Regions from separate parts of the Citrobacter sedlakii genome, predicted to be linked through region 1. Evidence: predicted binding sites of a transcription regulator. Region 1 holds the regulator's gene; the other holds the start of a gene.
What was found. Region 1 encodes Fur, which represses iron uptake genes when iron is present. Its sites were predicted from a motif close to ATAATAATGAGAACNACTATCAA; they were not measured.

Region 1 (9,874 bases):
TTCGGCGGCGTTAACCCGCTGGTGGCGCAGTTATCCAGGACGGTGTGATCAAAGTGTCCAGGCTGGCAGGCCTGGTTGTATTGCCTGACGGTAGCGCTAAAACGTTGTGCATCCAGCCCCAGTTGGCAGGCCAGCTCTTCCAGCGTATTGGCCTGCGCGCCGGGGAATACCGGTGGCATAAAGTGACCAATGGCTTTGCTGTCGATAATGGAATAACCAATTTGCCCCGGCTGTTGGGCGACCAGACGCCCCCAGATGGCATAGCGTTTCGGCCAGAAATCTTCGCCTTCGTCATAAAAACGCGCTGCGTCGCGGTTGACCACCACGCCTAAAGAGACGCAGTCCACTCGCGTGCAGATCCCGCCGTCATACAGTGGCGCGCGGGCATCAATCGCCACGCAGTGCGACTGGGATGGATCGCCAATGATGTCGGCGCCGGCATCGATCATAAATTTAAGCAGGACACCCTGATTAAAGCGGGTGCCGCGGATGAGAAAATTATCGGCGGGCCATTCCCCACGCGCGTTTTGTCCCCAGGCTTCCCGTAGCCATTCGCGATTGGACTCGAAACCGCCAGCGGCGAGTACACAGGTTCTGGCCTCGATGCGTTCATCGCCCGCCAGCGCGGCGACAAACTCGCCGTCATGTAACTGCAGCGCCTGTACCGGCGTGTTATAGCGGATGGTGACGCCGAGCGCCTCCGCGCTGCGATAATAGGCGTTGACCAGTGCCTTGCCGCCGCCCATGAAAAAGGCGTTCGTACGCGCAACGTGCAGTGCGCCTGATAACGGTGGCTGAAAATTCACACCGTGTTTGCGCATCCAGTCACGGCACTGCGAAGAGGTGCGGATCACCAGTCGTGCCAGCGCTTCGTTGGTATTGCCTTCCGTTACCCGCCAGAGATCCTGCCAGTACTCTTCTTCGGGATAACGGTCGACCAGCACATCCTGCGGCGCATCATGCATACAGCGCAAATTACGGGTGTGCTGTGAATTGCCACCGCGCCATTCGCGCGGCGCCGCTTCCAGCAGCAGCACCGACGCACCGGCCTCCCGGGCGGTTAAGGCGGCACACAGCGCGGCATTGCCGCCGCCAATCACCAGAACATCAACCATCGTAGACTCCATTACGCTTTAACAAATGTTAAATTTGTAATGAAAATGTATACGCATGGGTTGTAGGGGCGCTATGAGGTACTGCTAAAACCCTCTTTAGTTAACGTAAAGGGTGGCGCCTGGCCAGCGGTCAGCCTCAACCAGTTCACGCATCACTTTACCCAGCACGACGCGAGCTGCCAGCCCCGCCGGGGTCAGTTCGTCATCCGATAAACTGACCAGAAAGTTGGGACGGCTGAGGACCGGATTATGGACGCCGATCACGCGCAGGTCGTCCTGGTCCAGTCGGGAAATCGCCGCGCCAGGTTGTAGGGTGGCGCCCAGACCGTCGCGGACCGCCCGCATCAGTAGCGTCAGACCGTCAATTTCCGCAACGATATCAACCTGCAGCGCGTGCTCTTGTGCGATAGCCTCCAGTCTGCCGCGCAGACCGTGGCCCTGACTGGGCATCACGAGGGGAATATTCGCCAGTTGAGCAGGCATGATGTTGTCTTCAGGGAATATAGCCAGCAGGGGGTGGGGGCCGATCAGAAACAGCCGCTCTTCCAGAACCGGCTTCGCGCTCCAGCGCAGGATCTTCTCTTTCTGAAAGACGACCGCTAAATCAAGCTGGCGGGTGTTAATCATCCGCTCAAGATTGCCGGAGAGACTCTCCACGACGTGCAGCCGCACGTCAGCGTAGCTTTCCCGCATGGCGTTAATAAACGGAATGCCCAACACCGATGCCGTACTGGGCGCCATACCGACGCTAACGTGGCCGGATAACCGCGCCTCACGCGCAGCAAGAATGGCGTCGTCGGCATGCCGTAGCGCCAGTTGCGCCTGAGAATAAAAGGCCAGCCCCGCGTTAGTGGGCGTGACGCCGCGCGACGTTCGTTGCAGCAGGCGGATGGCGAGTTCACTTTCCAGACGTGTCATTTGTTGGCTCAGCGCCGAGACGCCAATGTCGAGATCCAGCGCGGCGCTACCCATGCTGCCGGTTTCAACAATACGAACAAAATAACGTAACTGGCGAAGTTCCATTTCGATTCTCCGGACAGGTCAGGGAAGGGAATTTTTACATTAAAACAACACGGGCGGGGAGGGAAGGAAAACGGCGGGATCGCGCCCACAAAAAAGCCAGCCCGCAGGCTGGCTTTCATCAAGCGTAAAATTATTTGCCGTCGTGCGCGTGTTCATCTTCGCGGCAGTCGCCTTCGGCGCAATGGCCATAGAGATAGAGGCTGTGGTTCGTTAAACGAATACCGTGCTTCGCCGCAATCTCACGCTGACGGGCTTCAATCGAATCATCACTAAATTCAATCACTTTGCCACAATCGAGGCAAATAAGGTGATCGTGATGATGCTGCTGGGTCAGCTCAAAAACGGATTTGCCGCCTTCAAAATTGTGGCGGGTTACGATACCGGCGTCATCAAACTGGTTCAGCACGCGATAGACGGTCGCCAGACCAATTTCTTCACCCATGTCGATCAGTCGTTTGTATAAATCTTCCGCACTGACGTGATGGTTATCCGGTTCCTGAAGCACTTCCAGAATCTTTAAACGTGGAAGCGTTACTTTCAGGCCAGCCTTCTTTAATGCGGTATTGTTGTCAGTCATGCGGAATCTGTCCTGTTGCTAAACGATTCACTTCATACGAGAAGTGACAGAAATTGCATTCGAGATAATGCCTCTCATTATAGGACTGCCATCCTTAAATGAAAACTGCAAGCCTCGGGCAAATGTTAATAAAAACGTGGTATTGCCTGGAAATGAGAGCGCCACCTAATAACTCCCGCACATTGTACAGGGATGGGCAAGAAAGTTACAAATTTGTAGCAATTATTTTGATTGGTTTTGTCTATTGATGCGGCGCAAATGGTCTTTGCGCCGCACGGTCATCAGGCGTTGATGATTTCATCCAGGTGCAGTTCTTCAGAAATCTGCTTAACCCATTTCTCAACGCGCTCGGCGGTCAGTTCTGGCTGGCGATCTTCGTCAATGGCCAGACCGACAAAGTGATCGTCATCGGCCAGGCCTTTCGACGCTTCAAAATGATAACCCGCGGTCGGCCAGTGACCGACGATGGTCGCGCCACGCGGCTCAATGATGTCGCGGATAGTACCTAACGCGTCGCAGAAATATTCCGCGTAATCTTCCTGGTCGCCGCAGCCGAACAGCGCCACCAGCTTACCGTTGAAATCAATCTCTTCCAGAGTCGGGAAGAAGTCGTCCCAGTCACACTGCGCTTCGCCATAGTACCAGGTCGGGATACCAAGCAGCAGGATGTCATAGCCTTCAAGATCTTCTTTGCTGCTTTTTGCAATGTCATGCACGTCGGCAACATCTTTACCAAGCTGTTTTTGAATCATTTTTGCGATATTTTCGGTGTTCCCGGTGTCGCTGCCGAAAAAAATGCCAGTGATTGCCATGAGTAAAGTAACCTCTTGAAACTTATTGAAATGGTGGGGGCAAATTGCCCACAGATAAGGGCAATCATAGCAGAACAGTCAGGTATGCGGAAATAGCAAACGCACGCGAGTGCACTCCCTGCTACATGATAGTGATAAATTGTGCGGGTTTCAGACTGAACCCTGGCGTCGCAACGTCGCCAGTTGGCTCATCAGGATTTCTTCGATCAGCTCGCTGCGGCTGATGTCGCGCGATTCCGCCAGTTCATTCAGGGCGTCGACGGCTTCCGCGTTGAGCTTAAGTTCAACACGTTTCAGGCCACGAACTTTGTCGCGTTTAAGCTGGTTGCGCTTGTTAATGCGCAGCTGTTCATCGCGTGAAAGCGGATTGGTTTTAGGTCGTCCCGGGCGACGCTCGTGCGCGAACAGATCTAATGTCGTACGGTCCGTTTGTTCTTTGGCCATGATTTTGGTGACTTCGGGGAAACAATCAGCCAGGCCTCTGCCCGGATGGATAGCGCGCCATCATACATCAGCGGATGGGGCACGCCAACGTTCGCGCGCGCAATCGCGCGCGGACGCTGAGTTTTTAATCAGTTTGCGCTGTCGTTCAGATAACGACGAATGGCGCGCAGCACTGCGTCAGGTTTTTCGGCATGAACCCAGTGGCCTGCGCCCGCGATGACATGCGCGCGCGCCTGTGGGAATTGCGCGAGCAGGTCGTCGCGATACGTCTCGGTGACGTAAGGGGAATTGCCGCCAGGGATAAACAACGCCGGGCGATCCCAGGCTGGAATCGGCTCCCAGCCGACAATATGCGGATACTGATCCCACAGCACCGGCACGTTAAAGCGCCATTCGCCGTCAACGTACGACTTCAGCAGAAACTGAATCACGCCCTCTTCTCTGAGATGGTCGCGCATGACGGCAGCCGCCTCCTTGCGCGTCGTGGCCTGAGACGCCGTCACGGCGTTGATCGCCGCGAAAATCTCATCGTGGCGTCGTACCTTATAATCTACCGGGGCGATGTCGATCGCCACCAGACGATCGATGCGTTCCGGAGCCAGCGCGGTCAGGGCCATCACCGCCTTGCCGCCCATCGAGTGGCCAATAAACGTGGCTTTTTCGATCTGCTGCGCATCCAGAGTGTCGAGCAGATCCTGCGCCATCGCCGGATATGTCATCAGCGGATCGCGGGGCGAGAGGCCGTGGTTACGCATATCAACCTGGAGGATATCGTGATCGCTGACCAGCTCGCGGGCCAGCACGCCGAGATTGTCCAGGCTGCCAAACAGACCGTGAACGAGGACGATGGGAGAATTATTGTGCAGGTTTTGTGCAGTTTGCGCTCGGATATTCAATTTCATGGCAAAGTTCTTTTTTTCGCTCTGTCGGGTTAGGGTATTATGTTGACCATTCTGCCACTGGGCTGCAACTGATACGGTTTACTCCGAGTTTTTTGTTCAGCCAGGTTTGACGCTATCCGCTGTTGGGATTTGCTCCTATAATTCCAACGATTTGTATTCAGATCAGTTATGACACCGCACTGGATTAAGATGAAAACGATTGAAGTTGATGATGAACTCTACAGCTATATTGCCAGCCACACCAAGCATATCGGCGAGAGCGCGTCCGACATTTTACGGCGTATGTTGAAGTTTTCCGCCGCATCGCAGCCCGTCGCGTCGGCGACAAAAGAGGCACGCGCCGCGCAGCCTGTGAGCGCAGAAGTGAAACCCGTCAATCCCGTCAAAGACAAAGTGCGCGCTATGCGTGAGCTGCTGCTGTCCGATGAATATGCGGAACAGAAAAAAGCGGTGAATCGCTTTATGCTGGTGCTGTCTACACTTTACTCACTGGATCACCAGGCGTTTGCCGATGCCACCGACTCGCTGCATGGTCGCACTCGCGTCTATTTCGCGGCGGATGAACAGACGCTGCTGAAAAACGGCAATCAGACCAAGCCGAAACATGTGCCTGGCACGCCGTACTGGGTGATCACGAACACCAACACCGGCCGTAAATGCAGCATGGTCGAACACATCATGCAGTCAATGCAATTCCCGGCGGAATTGATTGAGAAGGTTTGCGGAACAATTTAATGCTTGCATAAAAGGACCAGGCAATGGCAATCCACAACCGTGCAGGTCAACCTGCGCAACAAAGTGATTTGATTAACGTCGCCCAACTGACGGCGCAATATTATGTACTGAAACCCGAGGCAGGGAATGCCGAGCACGCGGTGAAGTTCGGTACCTCCGGACACCGCGGCAGTGCAGGTCGTCATAGCTTCAACGAGCCGCACATTCTGGCGATTGCCCAGGCTATCGCCGAAGAACGTGCGAAAAACGGTATCACCGGCCCTTGCTATGTGGGGAAAGATACCCACGCGCTGTCCGAACCGGCGTTTATCTCGGTGCTGGAAGTGCTGGCGGCCAACGGTGTCGACGTGATTGTTCAGGAGAACAACGGTTTTACCCCGACGCCTGCGGTGTCGAACGCTATCCTGGTTCACAATAAAAAAGGGGGGGCGTTGGCGGACGGTATTGTCATCACGCCGTCTCACAACCCGCCGGAAGACGGCGGCATCAAATACAACCCGCCGAACGGCGGCCCGGCAGATACCAACGTCACGAAAGTGGTGGAAGACCGCGCAAATGCGCTGCTGGCCGACGGTCTGAAGGGCGTGAAGCGCATTTCTCTCGATGCGGCGATGGCGTCTGGCCACGTCAAAGAGCAGGATCTGGTGCAGCCGTTTGTGGAAGGGCTGGCGGAAATTGTTGATATGGCCGCCATTCAGAAAGCGGGCCTGACGCTGGGCGTCGATCCGCTGGGCGGTTCCGGTATTGAATACTGGAAGCGTATTGCGGAGCATTACAAGCTCAACCTGACCCTCGTGAACGATCAGGTGGATCAGACCTTCCGCTTTATGCACCTGGACAAAGACGGCGCGATCCGCATGGACTGCTCCTCGGAGTGCGCGATGGCTGGCCTGCTGGCGCTACGTGATAAGTTTGATCTGGCGTTTGCCAACGACCCGGACTATGACCGTCACGGTATCGTCACGCCGGCGGGGCTGATGAACCCGAACCACTATCTGGCGGTCGCTATCAATTATCTGTTCCAGCACCGTCCGCAGTGGGGCAAAGAGGTGGCGGTGGGTAAAACCCTGGTTTCCTCGGCAATGATTGACCGCGTGGTCAACGATCTGGGCCGCAAACTGGTCGAAGTGCCGGTGGGCTTCAAATGGTTTGTTGACGGCCTGTTTGACGGTAGCTTTGGCTTTGGCGGTGAAGAAAGCGCGGGCGCATCGTTCCTGCGTTTCGACGGTACGCCGTGGTCCACCGATAAAGACGGGATCATCATGTGCCTGCTGGCGGCGGAAATTACCGCCGTCACCGGTAAAAACCCGCAGGAACACTACAACGAACTGGCGGCGCGTTTCGGCGCGCCAAGCTATAACCGCCTGCAGGCGGGCGCAACCTCTGCGCAAAAAGCTGCGTTGTCGAAGCTGTCGCCGGAAATGGTCAGCGCCAGCACGCTGGCAGGTGATCCGATCACCGCGCGCCTGACCGCGGCGCCGGGCAACGGCGCGGCGATCGGCGGTCTGAAAGTGATGACGGAAAACGGCTGGTTTGCCGCGCGTCCATCCGGTACGGAAGACGCCTATAAAATCTATTGCGAAAGTTTCCTCGGCGAAGAACATCGCAAGCAGATCGAAAAAGAAGCGGTTGAAATCGTCAGCGAAGTGCTGAAAAACGCCTGATGCGTCAGGCGTTAGCGACAAATGAAAAGGCGCCGTAAGGCGCCTTTTTTGTCTCAGGATGGGGGCTAACTTACCCGTGCTTATTCTTCAGCTCAAAGCGCGGCGATACCAGTCCGTATAGCGTCCAGCCGAGGAAGGTGACAATCGATCCATACAGCATCGCTTCTTCCCCCGACGAGTAGAGCGCGTAGAAGCTGTACATCGCGCCAACAAACGCCACGAAGTTTGCCATTTTCGCTTTCGCTGGCGGGACGTTCGCCACCCGCTGAATAATCACCAGCGCGGCCATCGACAGGATATACGGAATAATATTGGTGACCACCGCCAGGTTGACCAGCACATTAAACTGGCTGTTCAGCGACGGGCTAATGGTCATCAGCGAGAGTCCGCTCTGAATAATCACGATAGTCAGCATCCCCTGTACCGGCGCATCGACCTTAGTCACCCGCGAGAAAATTTTCGGGAAATAGCCTTCATCGGCAGAGGATTTAAACACCTGAGCGATGGTGAACTGCCAGCCCAACAGGGAACCGCAGCAGGACATGATCATCAGCGCCATGATTACTTTCCCCACTTCCGGCGTGAACATCTGGGCAAACGCCAGACCAAACGGGGCCGTGGAGTTGGCCAGGTCCATGTTCGGCACAATCCCGGCAATCACGTTGGTGGAGATAATGTAAATCACCGCTGCGCCAAGCGTACCGCCAAGAACCGCTATCGGCACGTTGCGTTCAGGGTTATCCACCACTTCCGCGTTAGCACAGGCGGACTCCAGGCCGAGGAAAGCCCACAGCGTCATGGCGATAGACGACCCGACGGCGGTAAAGAACGGCACGTGATGCGGGTTCCATGAGTTCGCGTACAGCGTCGGACTGAACCAGAACCAGCCGATGATGCACAGGCCAACCACCGGAATGATCACCCCCCAGACGGTAATACTGCTGATCTGCCCGGTAATCCGCGCGCCGCCGAAGTTGGCAACCGTACAGATCCACAGAACGCCGATGGTGGCGAGGCCAATCTGCACCGGCGTGAGCGTCGCGCCGAACAGCTCGGTCCCGTAGCCCACCGCGGAAATGGCAATCGCCACGTTGGCGATTAACAGCGACACCCCATAGGTATAGTTGGCCATAAAGTTACCGGACTTGCCAAATGCATACTCCGCGTAGCCGCCCATGCCGCCAGATTTGCGGCTGAACATCCCGCACTTGGCGAACGCCCAGGCCAGCGCCATGGATCCGACAGCGGTGACCAGCCAGGAGATAATCGAAATGGTGCCGACCTCCGCCAGCTTGGTCGGCAGCATGATGATCCCGGAGCCCATCATGTTGACCATCGTCAGAATGGTAAGCTGCATCACGCCCATTTTGTTGGCTTTGGCTTTACTCATAATGTTTCTCCTTTCAGCAGACCGTCATGCTCTTGTCGCGCTTTGATCACGTAGCACCACACCTGCTTACGACCATCACATTCTTCGATGTAGACCCCCTGCAGCTCCGGCGCAAAGCCCGGCAGCAGGTTGATCCCTTCTTCCAGCGCGCTGAAATAGCGCAGCACCGCGCCGCCCCAGACTTCGCCGGGCACGACGCACAGCACCCCCGGCGGGTAAGGCAACGCGCCTTCCGCGGCAATACGGCCTTCGGCTTCCGGCAGCGGCACCAGTTCCACCTCGCCGCGCAGATAGGCGTAATTTGCCTCCTGCGGATTCATGCTGACGCGTGGGAAATGCGCTTTACGGAACATCTCTTTTTGCAACTGCTTAACGTTGTGGCGCGCGTACAGGTCGTGCATCTCCTGGCACAGCTGGCGCAGGCTGTATCCGGCGTAGCGTGCTTCATGCTGCTTGTAGATGGAGGGCAGCACGTCGGCCAACGGCGCGTCGGACGCCAGCAGTTTTTCGAAACGCACCAGCAGTGCGACAAGCTGCTGCAATTTCGCCATGTCTTCTGCCGGGGTCAGCAGAAACAGGATCGAGTTGAGATCGCATTTTTCCGGTACGACGCCGTTTTCGCGCAGGAAGTTGGCGAGAATGGTGGCCGGAACGCCAAAGTCGTCATATTCGCCGGTCCGCGCATTAATGCCCGGGGTGGTTAACAGCAGCTTGCAGGGGTCGACAAAATACTGATGCTCTGCGTAGCCTTCGAACGCGTGCCAGCTTTCGCCGGGTACAAAGTGGAAGAAACGCAGATCGCTGGCGATGGTCGCCGTTGGCCAGGCATGCCACGGTTTCCCGTCCACCGTTTCCGGGACAAACGGACGGATATACTGACAGTTCTCAAGGATCAGCTTGCGGGCGTCGATGCCGTTCGCCACGCAGTCCATCCACATATTGCGGCCGCTGGCGCCCTCGTGCATTTTGGCGTTGATATCCAGCGCTGCGAACAGCGGATAAAACGGGCTGGTGGAGGCATGCATCATAAAGGCATTATTCATGCGCTTATGCGGCACATAACGTGACTGCCCCTTGATATGACTGTCTTTTTTATGGATCTGCGAGGTCTGGGAGAAGCCAGCCTGTTGTTTATGCACCGACTGGGTCACCAGAATGCCCGGATCGTTTTCGTTCAGTTCCAGCAGCAGCGGTGAGCAGTCCGCCATCATC
Region 2 (9,874 bases), 840 kb from region 1:
GCCGGTCTATGTCTATCTGGCGAGTCAGGAATCAAGCTATGTGACCGCAGAAGTACACGGCGTGTGCGGCGGTGAGCATTTAGGCTAGTTAAGTACGGTAAACCATTGGCCTGATACGCGACGCGCCATCAGGCCATAAAAAAGCCGGGTAGCGGCTTTGCCTTACCCGGCCTACTTCTTCAGTCAGCGAAAAGCGACGGTTATTTCGCCTTCGCGACCTCTTCCCCGACCAGGCCAATCTTCAGATACCCCGCCTGATGCAACGTATCCATGACCTTCATCATGGTTTCGTAGTTCACGGTTTTGTCCGCGCGGAAGAAAATCGTGGTGTCCTTCTTCCCTTCCGTCAGGGCGTTAAGCTCAGCAATCATACTTTCTTCGGTCACCGGATCGTTACCGATAAACATGCTGTTGTCGGCTTTCACTGACAGATACACCGGTTTTTCCGGACGCGGCTGCGGCGTGCTGGAAGATGCGGGCAGATTCACCTTCACATCCACCGTCGCCAGCGGAGCCGCCACCATAAAGATGATCAGCAGCACCAGCATGACGTCGATAAACGGCGTCACGTTGATTTCATGCATTTCACCGTTATCGTCCAGGTTTTCGTTAAGACGCATTGCCATGAAACGTTATCCTACACGTAATTTCTGCGCGGTACGTACCGGATGCGCGGAGGCGCTTGCATCCAGGTCCAGGTCGCGGCTTTGCAGCAGCAACACCTGCGCGGCGATATCGCCGAGCGTTGCTTTCAGACCGCCAATCTGACGGGCGAAAATGTTATAGATGACGACGGCTGGAATCGCAGCAACCAGACCAATCGCGGTCGCCAGCAGCGCTTCAGCGATACCCGGCGCGACCACAGCAAGGTTAGTGGTTTGCGTTTGGGCGATACCGATGAAACTGTTCATGATACCCCATACGGTACCGAACAAACCGACAAACGGGGAGATCGCCCCGATGGTCGCCAGGTAACCATTTCCGCGTCCCATCTGACGTCCTGCCGCCGCAACGCGACGCTCAAGGCGAAAACCGGTACGCTCTTTGATCCCTTCGTTGTCTTCGCTGCCTTCAGACAGCTCCAGCTCGTTCTGCGCTTCGTTGAGCAACTGGGTACTCAGGCTTTTCGCGCCGAACTTAGCGGCAATATCGCTTGCCTGATCCAGAGAGCGGGCTTCCGCCAGCAGTTGCTGTTCGCGCTTCAGGCGACGCTTCTGGGAGAAGAAATCCACGCTTTTACTGAAGAAGATAGCCCAGGTGACCACTGACGCCAGAATCAGACCAATCATCACGCACTTCACTACGATATCGGCGTGCTGATACATACCCCAGACGGAGAGATCCGTCTGCATCAAATTATTACCCACTCTGTATCTCCAGGACGCAAATCACAAAATCTGAGCATAATAATATCAAAACGACGTCGAATTGATAGTCGTTCTCATTACTATTTACATAGTGCCGCACCTTTGGTTTCTTTTCCTTGCGCTTACGCAGTAAAACATCACGAGCGGAGAATTTGGGAAAATATTGTGCTTTATATAAGAGGACGGGATGCGCATTTTGTCATTCGTGGTAGTTTAGACATCCAGACGTATAAAAACAGGAAAAACTGACATGGCAGATAAGCAACTGGAGACCCGACTGGTCAGCGCGGGACGCCGTAAGAAGTACACGCTCGGCTCCGTCAACAGCGTGATTCAGCGCGCCTCATCGCTGGTCTTCGACACCGTCGAAGCCAAAAAACACGCCACCCGTAACCGTGCAAACGGCGAACTGTTTTACGGACGTCGCGGCACGCTCACACATTTCTCACTCCAGGAAGCGATGTGTGAACTGGAAGGCGGCGCCGGATGCGCGCTGTTTCCCTGCGGCGCTGCGGCGGTCGCCAATACCATTCTGGCGTTTGTGGAACAAGGCGATCATGTGCTGATGACCAACACCGCCTATGAACCGAGTCAGGATTTCTGCCGCAAAATCCTCGGCAAACTTGGCGTGACCACCAGTTGGTTCGATCCTCTCGTCGGCGCGGATATCGCAAAGCATATTCAGCCCAACACCAAAGTGGTGTTTCTGGAGTCGCCCGGCTCCATTACGATGGAAGTGCATGATGTTCCGGCGATCGTCAGCGCGGTAAGAAGCGTCGCGCCGGAGGCCATCATTATGATCGATAATACCTGGGCGGCGGGGATCCTGTTCAACGCGCTCGACTTCGGTATCGACATCTCTATACAGGCCGCGACAAAGTATCTGGTTGGTCATTCAGACGCGATGATCGGCACGGCGGTCGCTAATGCCCGCTGCTGGGATCAACTGCGTGAAAACGCCTATCTGATGGGACAAATGGTCGACGCCGACACCGCTTATATCACCAGTCGCGGACTGCGCACGCTCGGCGTGCGTCTGCGTCAGCACCATGAAAGTAGCCTCAGGGTTGCCGAGTGGCTGGCCGCGCATCCTCAGGTGGCGCGAGTGAATCACCCGGCCCTGCCCGGTAGCAAAGGTCATGAATACTGGAAACGAGACTTTACGGGCAGCAGCGGGCTGTTCTCGTTTGTGCTGAACAAAAAGCTGACCAACGAAGAACTCTCCGCCTATCTGGATCACTTTAGTCTGTTCAGCATGGCCTACTCGTGGGGCGGCTTTGAGTCGTTGATTCTGGCGAACCAGCCGGAACAGATTGCGGAGATCCGCCCGCAAGGCAACGTCGATTTCGACGGCACGCTCATCCGTTTGCATATTGGTTTAGAGAATGTTGACGATCTGATTGCAGATTTAGCCGCCGGTTTCTCCCGCATCGTATAATATTGACGCCAATGGACATGAATGCAGACACATCGACCGAAATTGTCTGCATTTGTTGCGCCTCGGATCAAGGCATCCGGGCCTGTAAGGGAGTATAATGGGTAAATTAAGCGCCCATTCCGTTCGGCTCAGGGGCGTAAACGCTGTTCCACAGGAAAGTCCATGTCTGTCATTCAAGATATTATCGCTGCGCTCTGGCAACACGATTTTGCGGCGCTGGCGGATCCCCATATTGTTAGCGTCGTCTACTTTGTGATGTTCGCCACGCTGTTTTTAGAAAATGGCCTGTTACCGGCCTCATTCTTGCCTGGCGACAGTTTGCTGCTGCTGGCGGGCGCGCTGGTTGCGCAAGGGGTGATGAGCTTTGTCCCGACGCTGTTCATTCTGACGACCGCCGCCAGCCTGGGCTGTTGGCTGAGCTATATTCAGGGACGCTGGCTGGGCAATACCAAAACGGTAAAAGGCTGGCTGGCGCAGTTGCCGGTGAAATATCACCAGCGCGCGACCTGCATGTTCGACCGCCACGGCCTGCTGGCGCTGCTGGCTGGCCGTTTTCTGGCCTTCGTGCGTACCCTGCTGCCAACCATGGCGGGCATTTCCGGGCTTTCCAACCGCCGCTTCCAGTTCTTTAACTGGCTGAGCGGGCTGCTGTGGGTCGGCGTGGTCACCAGCTTTGGCTACGCGCTGAGCATGATCCCGTTTGTGAAGCGTCACGAAGACCAGGTGATGACTTTTTTAATGATCCTGCCGATCGTCCTGTTAGCAGCGGGTTTACTGGGCACGCTGGTCGTGGTGATCAAAAAGAAATACTGCAACGCCTGAATGCTGAATGCCGGATAGCGCTTCGCTTATCCGGCGTGGAACAGGCAAGTTAACTTCCTTGTAAAGTGCGGATCCGCGCCGCATCTTCTCCCGGCGTGACGCCGAAGTAGCGCTTAAACTCGCGGCTGAACTGCGACGCGCTTTCATAACCCACCCGCATCGCCGCCGCGCTGGCCTTCATACCGTCGTGAAGAATCATCATCCGGGCCTTATGCAGCCGATACGTTTTCAGGTACTGCAACGGTGATGTGCTGGTCACCGACTTAAAGTTATGGTGAAACGCCGACACGCTCATATTGGCCTCCGCCGCCAGTTGCTCGACGTTCAGGCTCTCGGTGTATTTGTTCTCAATGCGCTTTATCACCCGGCTAATCAGGCTGAAATGGGTTTGTCGGCTCACCAGCGCCAACAGCGCGCCGCCACGTGGTCCGGTCAGCACGTGATACAGAATCTCACGGATAATCTGTTTCCCTAAAATACGCGCGTCGAGCGGTCGCTCCATCACGTCCAGCAGGCGTTCCGCCGCGCACAGGATCTCATCAGACAGCGTTGCAGAGTTAATCCCGCTTGCCGCCATCGACGGCTGAAAACGTTCATCCTCGCCGATGTCCATCAGCAGTTCCTGTAACTGCAGCATGTCGACGTTAATGCGAATGCCAGCCAGCGGCACCTCCGGCGTCGCATAGGTTTCACATTCAAACGGCAACGGCACCGTCAGCAGCAGATATTCATTAGCGTCATAACGGAAAACGCGCTCGTTGATATAACCAATTTTATGGCCCGAAAAGAGAAATATGATGCCGGGATCGTACATCACCGGCGTGCGCGGCCCCGGCTCAGTGCCGTACAGCAGGCGGATGTCCGGCAACCGCTCCCCCTGGTTTTTCTCACTATCTTTCAGATGCTTAATTTTATCTGTCAGCAACAGACAAATCTCTTCACGGTTCATGACGGCTTATTTTCGCAACGAGTATCGATGAATTGATTGTGCGCAAATTTAGTGTTTTTCTCCAGCGCTCTGGAGGAATAGGCAAAACATTGGCAGAAATGAGCATTGAGAGGCAGCGTGGGGACGCCCACAATGTTTCCATCAGGCAGACCGACGCCTGCCCTCTTTTTACCCACATAAGGGAACGAGCAATGAATAACTTTAATCTGCATACCCCAACCCGCATTCTGTTTGGTAAAGGCGCGATTGCCGACCTGCGCGATCAAATCCCACAGGACGCGCGTGTCATGATCACCTATGGCGGCGGCAGCGTGAAAAAGACTGGCGTGCTGGCTCAGGTTCAGGATGCGCTGAAAGGCATGGACGTGCGTGAGTTTGGCGGCATTGAGCCAAACCCGTCTTATGAAACCCTGATGAACGCGGTGAAAATCGCCCGCGAAGACAAGGTCACCTTCCTGCTGGCAGTGGGCGGCGGTTCGGTGCTTGACGGCACCAAATTTATCGCCGCGGCGGCACACTATCCGACAGACATTGACCCGTGGCACATTCTGCAAACCAGCGGCAGCGAGATTAAAAGCGCCATCCCGATGGGCTCCGTGCTGACGCTACCCGCCACCGGTTCTGAATCCAACAAAGGCGCGGTGATTTCGCGCAAAACTACCGGTGACAAACAGGCGTTTCATTCCGAACACGTGCAGCCAGTCTTCGCCGTACTGGATCCGGTATACACCTACACCCTGCCGCCGCGCCAGGTGGCGAACGGCGTAGTTGATGCCTTTGTCCATACCGTTGAGCAATACGTGACTTATCCGGTTGACGCCAAAATTCAGGATCGCTTTGCGGAAGGCATCCTGCTGACGCTGATCGAAGACGGTCCGAAAGCGCTGAAAGAGCCGGAAAACTACGATGTGCGCGCCAACGTGATGTGGGCGGCGACGCAGGCGCTGAATGGTTTGATTGGCGCAGGCGTACCGCAGGACTGGGCCACCCATATGCTCGGTCACGAACTGACGGCGATGCACGGTCTCGATCACGCCCAGACGCTGGCGGTGGTGCTGCCCGCGCTGTGGAATGAAAAACGCGACACCAAACGCGCCAAACTGCTGCAGTATGCTGAACGCGTGTGGAACATCCGCGAAGGGTCTGACGCTGAACGTATTAATGCCGCTATTGCGGCGACGCGCAACTTCTTCGAGCAGCTTGGCGTACCGACACGCCTTTCCGGCTACGGTCTGGATGGCAGTTCTATCCCGGCGCTGCTGGCGAAGTTAGAAGAGCACGGTATGACGCAACTCGGTGAAAATAAAGACATTACACTTGACGTCAGCCGCCGTATTTACGAAGCCGCGCGCTAAGCTTTTTTCGCCTCTGCCTTTCGTTTTTGGACATTTCGTCCAGACTTAAGTCACACCGCATCACCGGAGGCTTCCTCCGGTGATGAGCACATGAAGGAGGAAAAATGGCAAACCAAACCGTAATTAAGCTTCAGGATGGCAATGTAATGCCCCAGTTGGGGTTAGGCGTATGGAAAGCCGGTAACGACGAGGTCGTCTCCGCCATTCATAAAGCACTGGACGTCGGCTACCGCTCAATAGACACCGCCGCCGCATACAAAAATGAAGACGGCGTGGGCAAAGCATTAGCCAGCGCTGGCGTTCCTCGCGATGAACTGTTCATCACCACCAAGCTGTGGAATGACGATCAAAAACGTCCGCGTGAAGCCCTGCAGGAGAGTCTGGAAAAACTTCAGCTCGACTACCTTGATCTGTATCTGATGCACTGGCCGGTTCCGGCAATCGATCATTACGTTGACGCCTGGCAGGGTATGATCGATCTGCAAAAAGAGGGGTTAATCAAGAGCATCGGCGTCTGCAACTTCCAGGTCAATCATCTGCAACGACTGATCGATGAAACGGGCGTCACGCCGGTGATCAACCAGATCGAGCTGCACCCGCTGATGCAACAGCGCCAGCTTCACGCCTGGAATGCGACGCATAAAATCCAGACGGAATCCTGGAGTCCGCTGGCGCAGGGCGGCGAAGGCGTTTTCGATCAGAAAATCATTCGCGATCTCGCGGACAAGTACGGTAAAACCCCGGCGCAGATCGTTATCCGCTGGCATCTGGACAACGGCCTGGTGGTGATCCCGAAATCGGTCACCCCGTCGCGTATTGCCGAAAACTTTGACGTCTGGGATTTCCGCCTTGATAAAGACGAACTGGGCGAAATTGCCAAACTGGAGCAAGGCAAGCGGCTCGGTCCAGACCCGGATCAGTTCGGCGGCTAATCTTCCTTCCCAGCCCGGTGTTCTGCCGGGCTTTTTCTGCGCCTATGACCCGAACGAGCAGGCCATCTCACCGGGTGTGGCCGGGACTCTGCAAACAACCTTTAACACGTCGCCCTCAAGCTCGAACGGCCCACCGACGCCCCCGCCGGTCTCCGCTTCGTATGCCTTACCGTTGGCATTCACCTGCAGCGAGGTAGCGTAAAACCAGTCCATTGGACCTATCGGCAGAAAAAAGGCCCATTCGTGTTGGGGCGGAAAGGCAAAACGCCCCTCTTTATCTGATAAGGTCGTAACCGGCTTCTCAGCATGGCTCGCCAGTACGACTGTTGCACCGCTAACTGGCTTGCCGGCGCTGTCGATCAGCCGTCCTTCCACTTCCGGCTGCGTCTGGCGATGTATCATGCAACCAGATTGCAGCAAGGCGATCGCAATTATCCCTGCCAGCATCCCTGCTTTCATCTCTGCGTCTCCGCCCTATGGGCCACGGTTTTCCTGGCCCGACAAACGCGCGTCATCGGGCACTCAGATTAACGCCCCGCGACCTTGCCGCGTTTTTTGTTCGCCGCCGGGGTCTGACGCTGATGCGACACTGGCGTATGCTTGGTCAACGCCGGACGAGTATGCCGGTTCTGACGACGCGCCTCGCGCATCTCTTCGATCGTTGGCGCCGGAACCAGACATTCGCGACGCCCGCCGATCAGATGCTTTTTGCCCATCTCTTCCAGCGCCTGACGGATTAGCGGCCAGTTAGCCGGATCGTGATAGCGCAGCAGCGCTTTATGCAGACGGCGCTGCTTATCCCCCTTCGGCACCACCACATCTTCACTCTTATAGCCAATTTTACCCAGCGGGTTTTTGCCGGTGTAATACATGGTCGTCGAGTTAGCGAGCGGCGACGGATAGAAGTTCTGCACCTGATCGAGACGGAAGCGATGTTTCTTCAGCCACAGCGCCAGATTCACCATATCTTCATCGCGCGTACCGGGGTGTGCGGAAATAAAGTACGGGATCAGATACTGTTCTTTGCCCGCCTGTTTCGAATAGAGATCGAACAGCTCTTTGAAGCGGTCATAGCTGCCCATGCCCGGCTTCATCATCTTCGACAACGGTCCTTCTTCGGTATGCTCCGGCGCAATCTTCAGATAGCCGCCAACGTGATGGGTCGCCAGCTCCTTGATATAGCGCGGATCTTCCACCGCAATGTCATAACGCACGCCGGAGGCGATAAGGATCTTCTTGATGCCTTTCAGATCGCGGGCGCGGCGATACAGATTGATTGTCGGCTCGTGATTGGTGTCCATATGCGGACAAATATCCGGATAAACGCACGACAGACGGCGGCAGGTCTGCTCCGCGCGCGGCGACTTACAGCGCAGCATGTACATGTTGGCCGTCGGCCCGCCGAGATCGGAGATCACGCCGGTAAATCCCGGCACGGTGTCGCGGATCGCTTCAATCTCATTGATGATTGAATCTTCAGAGCGGCTCTGAATGATGCGCCCTTCGTGTTCAGTTATTGAACAGAAAGAACAGCCGCCGAAGCAGCCGCGCATGATGTTGATGGAAAAGCGGATCATCTCATAGGCCGGAATGCGGCTGTTGCCGTAGGCCGGATGCGGCACACGTTTGTACGGCAGCGCAAATACGCTGTCCATCTCTTCGGTCGAGAGGGGAATAGCCGGCGGGTTGATCCAGATATAACGATCGCCATGCTTTTGCATCAGCGCGCGCGCACAGCCCGGGTTGGTTTCATGGTGCAGAATGCGCGAGGCGTGAGCGTAGAGGACTTTGTCACCCTTCACTTTTTCAAAGGAGGGCAGCAGCACGTAGGTTTTTTCCCACGGCTTCGGGCGCGGCGGCTGCACGGTGACGGCTTTCGCCTCCTGCTTTTTCGGCGCGACCGGCTTATTGTCCGCACACGGCAGGTCTTCTCCGTACGGATGCGGAATTGGGTCGATTTTTCCCGGCGTGTCGAGACGGGTCGAGTCGACACCGCTCCAGCCCGGCAGCGCTTCTTTTACCATAATCGCGGTATTACGTACATCGCGGATCTGGTCGATGGTTTCGCCCATTGCCAGACGATGCGCCACTTCCACCAGCGGACGCTCGCCGTTGCCAAACATCAGCATGTCGGCTTTGGCGTCCACCAGCACCGAACGGCGCACGGTATCAGACCAGTAGTCATAATGGGCGGTACGGCGCAGGCTGGCCTCGATGCCGCCGAGGATCACTGGCACCTCTTTCCACGCCTCTTTACAGCGCTGGGTGTAGACCAGCGTGGCCCGGTCCGGACGCTTGCCCGCCACATTATCTGGCGTATAGGCGTCGTCATGGCGCAGACGGCGATCGGCGGTGTAGCGGTTGATCATCGAGTCCATGTTGCCTGCGGTCACGCCGAAGAACAGATTCGGTTTGCCCAGACGCATAAAGTCGTCTTTGCTGTTCCAGTCCGGTTGGGCGATGATGCCCACGCGGAAGCCCTGCGCTTCCAGCATACGGCCACAAATCGCCATGCCGAAGCTCGGGTGGTCGACATACGCGTCGCCCGTCACCAAAATAATGTCGCAGCTATCCCAGCCAAGTTGATCCATTTCGTCGCGAGACATCGGCAAAAAAGGGGCTGGACCAAAGCAGGCCGCCCAGTACTGAGGCCAGGAGAAGAGATCTCTGTCTGGCTGGATCAGGGATATTGCGCTCATATTGCTTCCAAAAAATGGTAAAAAAATAATCAAAGGCCGGGGATTATAAGCCGGAACGAAAGAGAAATCGAAAGGTATTCACTCGCCCTACCGGGCGAGTGGGTGACGCGTCACGGCGTCGGGTTGACCAGAATCTGGCCGATTGAGCCGCGATCGGCCATCTCCAGGGTCTGGCTGTTAAAGTAGAACGGGAAATGCGCCCAGGACGGCTGGCCGTAGTACACCAGCAGCTCAACCTGACCGTCTACCCAGACGGTATCTTTCCAGCCGCGATCTTCCGGGAACGGCATCGCGCCGTTAACGTTACGCACC

Region 2: a site for Fur is predicted at 1,429-1,451, ahead of exbB (tol-pal system-associated acyl-CoA thioesterase). Genes of this name have one in related genera too.

Annotation. Positions count from the first base shown of each region.
Region 1 covers NZ_CP071070.1:3,133,817-3,143,690, reverse strand. Annotated here, with positions in the region: gene tcuA (FAD-dependent tricarballylate dehydrogenase TcuA) at 1-1,115, opposite strand, end outside; gene tcuR (tricarballylate utilization LysR family transcriptional regulator TcuR) at 1,212-2,138, opposite strand; gene fur (ferric iron uptake transcriptional regulator) at 2,269-2,715, opposite strand; partial or broken gene JY391_RS23995 (fur leader peptide) at 2,708-2,793, opposite strand; gene fldA (flavodoxin FldA) at 2,997-3,527, opposite strand; gene ybfE (LexA regulated protein) at 3,678-3,971, opposite strand; gene ybfF (esterase) at 4,100-4,873, opposite strand; gene seqA (replication initiation negative regulator SeqA) at 5,063-5,608, shown strand; gene pgm (phosphoglucomutase (alpha-D-glucose-1,6-bisphosphate-dependent)) at 5,632-7,272, shown strand; gene potE (putrescine-ornithine antiporter) at 7,343-8,662, opposite strand; gene speF (ornithine decarboxylase SpeF) at 8,659-9,874, opposite strand, start outside.
Region 2 covers NZ_CP071070.1:3,972,511-3,982,384, forward strand. Annotated here, with positions in the region: gene JY391_RS18850 (SDR family oxidoreductase) at 1-88, shown strand, start outside; gene exbD (TonB system transport protein ExbD) at 201-626, opposite strand; gene exbB (tol-pal system-associated acyl-CoA thioesterase) at 633-1,367, opposite strand; gene metC (cystathionine beta-lyase) at 1,618-2,805, shown strand; gene yghB (DedA family general envelope maintenance protein YghB) at 2,968-3,627, shown strand; gene JY391_RS18875 (AraC family transcriptional regulator) at 3,677-4,576, opposite strand; gene yqhD (alcohol dehydrogenase) at 4,768-5,931, shown strand; gene dkgA (2,5-didehydrogluconate reductase DkgA) at 6,036-6,863, shown strand; gene JY391_RS18890 (carboxypeptidase-like regulatory domain-containing protein) at 6,906-7,265, opposite strand; gene JY391_RS18895 (YgiQ family radical SAM protein) at 7,391-9,562, opposite strand; gene ftsP (cell division protein FtsP) at 9,673-9,874, opposite strand, start outside.